DNA from 2 places in the Dorea sp. Marseille-P4042 genome. Region 1 is predicted to be linked to the other one. Evidence: riboswitches for the same ligand, from Rfam matches in the RefSeq annotation. Region 1 holds a riboswitch; the other holds the start of a gene.
What was found. A riboswitch is a leader RNA that binds a small molecule or an ion and turns the genes downstream of it on or off. The one in region 1 is predicted to bind glycine.
Positions count from the first base shown of each region.

Region 2: another riboswitch for glycine. It lies ahead of glyA (serine hydroxymethyltransferase); the one in region 1 lies ahead of C7E02_RS03415 (GrdX family protein).

Region 1 is NZ_OLMI01000001.1:668,343-671,559, reverse strand. Features, by position in the region: gene C7E02_RS03420 (alanine/glycine:cation symporter family protein) at 1-839, shown strand, start outside; glycine riboswitch at 1,209-1,323, shown strand; gene C7E02_RS03415 (GrdX family protein) at 1,512-1,904, shown strand; gene C7E02_RS03410 (glycine/sarcosine/betaine reductase component B subunit) at 1,994-3,217, shown strand, end outside.
Region 2 is NZ_OLMI01000004.1:149,209-152,425, reverse strand. Features, by position in the region: gene C7E02_RS18755 (acyltransferase family protein) at 1-1,191, shown strand, start outside; glycine riboswitch at 1,455-1,565, shown strand; gene glyA (serine hydroxymethyltransferase) at 1,673-2,914, shown strand; gene gcvT (glycine cleavage system aminomethyltransferase GcvT) at 2,970-3,217, shown strand, end outside.

The DNA of each region.
Region 1 (3,217 bases):
CAGCATCTTTCCATACAGCGTTTGGTATTCCACAGTGGATTATGGGTCTTGTAGTAGCAGTAATCGCAATTTTTGTATTCATGGGTGGTATGAAACGAATTGCAAAAGTTACGGAGACAATTGTTCCGTTTATGGCAGCATTATATATTGTCGGTTCGTTAATCGTAATTATTTACAACTATAAAAACATTCCTTATGCATTTGCATCTATTTTTATCGGAGCATTTTCACCAAGTTCTGTAGTTGGTGGTGCAGCCGGTGCAACTGTAAAACTTGCTCTTACAAAAGGTGTTGCGAGAGGATTGTTCTCTAACGAAGCTGGTATGGGATCTACACCACATGCACATGCTGTAGCGAAAGTGAATCATCCGGTAGAGCAGGGATTTGTAGCTATGACAGGTGTATTTATTGATACATTTATAGTATTGAACCTAACAGCACTTGTAATATTGACAACAAAATCTATTCCAACTGGAAAAACGGGAGCTGAATTAAGCCAGTATGCATTCTCTACATTATACGGAAAAGGTGGAGATATCTTCGTAGCCATCTGTATGTTCTTCTTCGCATTTTCTACTATTATAGGATGGTATTTCTTTGGTCAGGCCAATATCAAATATTTGTTTGGACCAAAAGCAGTGAAAATCTATTCTGTAGTTGCAGCGGCTTGCGTGTTCCTTGGATCACTTGCAGAAGTTGATCTTGTATGGAATATGGCAGATTGTTTCAATTCTTTGATGGTAGTACCAAATATTCTTGCATTATTTGCGCTGAGTAAAGTAATCAGCCAGGTGCATGAAGATTACTTTAAAAACTTTAAAAAGAAAAATAATTCATAGATGGCGTCAATAAATAATTGAATAATTGATAGTAGAATCAGTAAACTCCAGTTGCAAATAAACTGGAGTTTACTGTGATAAAGCGTTGAATTAAGGGATGCTAATAAATAAAAGTAGAACATCTTATAATAAAAAGGTAAAATTGTTTGTGAACTAATAGAATATTGTGAAAAATTGAATATATTATTTATAGACAAAACAAATGCAATGGCAATTGTGACCAAAAAGGGACATTGCGAAATGTGCATACTGACTAAAAAAAGAAAGTTATGGCAAAAGGGTTGCAAATAAATTAACAATACGTTATTATAGATACAGGCAATGGGAGATATTCATTGTCTCTATAAAAAATAAAAGTGAATAGCGGGATGATCTTTCTTAAGAGAGAGTCTTTACTAAAGAAGACCGCCGAAGAGGCAAGCCAAGGTATGTTGGTGGACATACCAGGGGTGAAACTTTCAGGCAAAAGGACTGAGAAAGGGACTGCGTTCTGAATCTTGTGTTGAAAAGAAAAGCTATCTAAGAAGGACGGTCAAGACAAAAGACAGAAAGGCGATGCGCACACAATATTGGTGTTGCATCGCCTTTTTTAATCCTACCGGATAGCTGGGAAGAATGACACAATACTTATTTCATCTATGTAAGAAATCAAAAATGGAAGGTGGATAAAAAATGAAGAAAGATTACATTATAATAACGAACAATCCATTAGTTCCACAGATGCTTGATGAAGAGCACGAAGTGGATTATAGTGAGATTTCTTATGAGGATGTATTGGGGAAAGTTAGAGACAGGATACACGAAGGACATTTGCTTTTATCACATCCATTATCTGGAAGCGTGAAGCCGAATGAAACACCATATAAGTCGGTTATGATCTCACGTAAAGCCGGAAAACTGGATGAGAGGTCACTGTCAATTATAGAAGGAGCCATAAGATCCTGTGCAAAGTTTGAGTTCAAGTCAGAAAAGTACAGAGAATTCATGCCAGAGACGTTCAAAGACTTCCAGTTAATTGACTGGACCCTGTTACAAAGCGCTATTTCATCCGCAGATGTGTGGTAGGTCGAGTAGCGAGAGGTTGTTAAAGCATTTAGCTTACACAATAATATCAAAATTCTTGAAGGAGGGAACCATAAGTGAGAAGATTGGAAATGGGACACATTTACATTAAGGATATCCAGTTCGCAGCAGAGTCTAAGATCGAAGATGGAATTCTTTATGTAAACAAAGAAGCTGTAGAGGCTGTTGCTCTTGAGGATGAGCACATTAAGAGCGTATCATTTGATATTGCTAGACCAGGTGAGTCAGTGAGAATCACACCGGTTAAAGACGTTATCGAGCCACGTGTAAAGGTTGAAGGAAGAGGAGGAGTCTTCCCGGGAGTAATCAACAAAGTAGATACAGTTGGTGAAGGAAAAACTTATGCATTAAAAGGAATGGCTGTTGTTACGGCTGGTAAGATCGTTGGATTCCAGGAAGGTATCATCGATATGACAGGTGTTGGAGCACAGTATACACCGTTCTCAAAAACATTAAATCTTGTTATGGTATGTGAGCCAGTTGATAACATCAAACAGCATGATTATGAGAAAGCTGTTCGTTTCGCTGGATTCAGAGTTGCTGTATATCTTGGGGAATTAGCACGTAATCTTACACCAGATGAGACAAAGGTTTATGAGACATACGGGGTTATGGAAGGAAAAGAAAAATTCCCAGATCTTCCGAGAGTTGCTTATGTACAGATGTTACAGAGCCAGGGACTTCTTCATGACACATATGTATACGGAGTAGATGCTAAGAAGACACTTTCTACTCTGATGACACCAACAGAGATCATGGACGGAGCTATCGTATCTGGTAACTGTGTATCTGCTTGTGATAAAAACCCAACATATGTTCACGAGAATAACCCGGTTATTCACGATTTATTCGAGGAGCATGGTAAAACTATTAACTTTGTTTGCCACATCCTTACAAATGAGAACGTTTACCTTGCAGACAAGATGCGTTCTTCTGACTGGACAGCAAAACTTTGCCGTTTCTTAGACCTGGATGCTGTAATCGTATCTCAGGAGGGATTCGGTAACCCAGATACAGACCTTATCATGAATACAAAGAAAATTGAGGCTGAAGGCGTTAAGACTGTTATCATTACAGATGAGTATGCTGGACGTGATGGAAAATCTCAGTCACTTGCTGACTCTGATCCGGCTGCAGATGCTGTAGTAACAGGCGGAAATGCTAATGAGCTGATTCACCTTCCAAAACTTGATAAAGTTATCGGAACTTTAGACTATGTTAATGTTATCGCTGGTGCCAGCGACAAGACTCTTCAGGAGGACGGATCTCTTGAAGTTGAGATTCAGGTTATGACT
Region 2 (3,217 bases), on a different contig from region 1:
ACGATAGCAATCAATGGTTCCAGTAATTTCTGGTACAGAGGAGGACAATTTTTTGGAACAATTCTGACCGTATTGATGGTCTATGCAGTATCAGGACGAAAGACCTGGCTTAGCAGATTCTTAAGTAACCCAGTCTTGAAATGGATGGGGGATCGTTCATACAGCATATATCTGTGGCATTATCCAATCATTTTGTTAATCAGTAAGGGGATAAAGGCATCCTGGTGGATTACATTGATTGAGATTGTATTAAGTGTTGTCCTGTCAGAGCTTTCTTATCGTTTTATTGAGACACCGATCCGCCATGGTATTATTGGGGAATATTTGAATATTTTAAGAAGCAGACCGAAATCCAGGCAGGAGAAGAAGCGCCAGATACAGGTGGCAAGAAGAAGTTTAAAGGTAATGGCAGGCACATTTGTACTGACCGTGTCACTGATACTTTGCATGATATTTGTGCCGAAGAAAAATGCATTGGATACATTACAAAAACGTGAGGCAAAGGCAAAAGAGACCGGTAAGATGACGGAAGAACAACTTGCAAAGCAGAAAGCGAATGGTTCAGAGAGTGAAGATACCATCTGTACGGCTGATTTGACGGATGATGAGATTCTGGAAGGTTTAAATCTCCTGCTCATCGGGGATTCTATTGCAGTTGATGTAACAGATGATTTTTATGAAATATTTCCAAACAGTGTCAGTGATACTAAAATCGGACGGATCACATCACTTGGTAAACAAGTTCTTGATTCCTACATTGACGAAAAGAAATGGGAGGGAGAAGGCGTCATCTTTGCATCACTTTCGAACAGTCCGATCAATGGTGAACTTGAAGATATTCGGGAGAAGATAGGGAAGGATATGCCATTGTTTCTGACAACAGTCCGAATTCCGCATGATACGTTCGAAGAGGAAAGCAACAGCAAGATAAAAAAATTCGTAGAAGAAAATGATCATACATATCTGATTGACTGGTATGCTGCAAGCGAGGGTCATGATGAGTATTTTGATGCAGACGATACACATTTGCTCTCGGCAGGTGCGAAAGCATATGCAAAATGTATCAAGGAGGCTGTACTGGATGCATACAAGAAGGAGAATATCGAAATTCCTAAGTCAAGATTAGTTAGTAGTACAGACACAAGTACGGACAGCAGTAATGATAGTAGTAAAAACGCAAGTACAGAATAGTTTTTATTTACTGAGAAAAAAGCATGTAAAACTGGTGTAAAGGCTGTAAATACGGTGTCAGATATTTAACAATAATCACTGATAGAATTCTAACAAGTAAGAAAAATATTTAACGCTTGACTTTATTGTCAGACAGTTGTATTCTGAGGTTAAGTTGAAGGAAGGACTTGTGAGATACCACTATCATGTGATACGCGGCACATGGAATGATAGACTGGAGCCGAAGGGGCAAGCAGAAACTCTCAGGCAAAAGGAACGGGTCTGGACAACACTCTGGAGAACAATGGAAGGGATTGTACCGAAGAAGTAACTTACCTGCCATACACGCGAAGACCGGTAAGCAATCTTTCAGGTGAAAGGACAGAGGCAGATAAAAAATAATAAGTCTTAAGATTGTTAAGAAATTATTTTTTACCTGCTTTTTTTTGTACCCTTTTTTAAAAATTTTTGGGGAAATTTGGAGGATGATTAGAAAATGAACATGGTTGAACAGGTAACAGATTATGTGAAGAACTATGACGAAGAGGTTGGAAAAGCAATTGAGTTGGAGCTTGGACGCCAGAGAAGAAACCTGGAGCTGATTGCATCTGAGAACATTATCAGCCCGGCAGTGATGATGGCTATGGCAACTGTACCGGCAAATAAATACGCAGAAGGATATCCGGGCAAGAGATATTATGGTGGCTGCGAGAATGTAGATATCATTGAAAATCTGGCAATTGAGAGATTAAAAGAATTATTTGGCTGTGATCATGCATGTGTTCAGCCACACTCAGGAGCAAATGCAAACAATGCAGTATATCAGGCACTGATTAAACCGGGTGACACAGTAATGGGACTGAACCTGGCACACGGCGGACATCTGACACATGGATCACCGGTAAACCAATCCGGTATTTTATATAATTTTGTTCCTTACAACATCAACGATGACGGAGTACTGGATTACGATGAGATTCGAAAACTTGCACATGAATGTAAGCCAAAGATGATTGTTGCAGGAGCTTCTGCTTATCCAAGAGAGATCCGATTCGATATCTTTGCAGATATTGCAAAAGAAGTTGGCGCTTATCTATTCGTAGATATGGCACATATCGCAGGACTGGTTGCAGCAGGACTTCACCAGAATCCGGTTCCATACGCAGATGTAGTTACAACGACAACTCACAAGACACTGAGAGGACCAAGAGGCGGAGTGATCATGTGTAAGGAAGAACATGCAAAAGCAATTAACAAATCAATCTTCCCGGGAACTCAGGGTGGTCCGCTGATGCATATTATTGCAGCAAAAGCTGTCTGCTTTGGAGAGGCATTGAAACCAGAGTTCAAAGAGTATCAGAAGCAGATAGTGAATAACGCGAAAGCACTTGCAGATGCATTGATTGCAGAAGGCTTCAATCTGGTAAGTGGTGGAACGGATAACCACTTGATGTTAGTAGATCTTCAGAACATGAACATTACCGGAAAAGAACTTCAGAACCGACTGGATGAGGTTTACATCACAGTCAATAAGAACTCAGTACCAAATGATCCGGCAAGCCCATTTATAACAAGTGGAATCAGAATCGGTACACCAGCAGTTACAACAAGAGGACTGAAGGAAGAGGATATGAAGATAATCGCAAAACTGATCAAGATGACAGTGACAGACTTTGAGACAAAGGCAGATAAAATCAGAGATGAAGTTACAAAAATCTGCGAGAAATATCCATTATATGAATAAATTAATGTACCTCTATAATTAACGTCCCTATTAAAAACAAGAAGGAGGATATGATATGGAGTTAAAAACACCACTTTATGATGCGCATGTGAAAGCAGGCGGTAAGATCGTTCCATTTGCAGGATATCTCTTACCGGTACAGTATGGAACAGGTGTTATCACAGAGCATATGGCAGTTAGAGAAAAAGCAGGACTTTTCGATGTATCTCATATGGGAGAGGTATTGTGCCAGGGAAAAGATGCACTTGCAAACCTGCAGAAGCTGCTGACAAATGATTTTACCAACATGGTAGATGGGCAGGC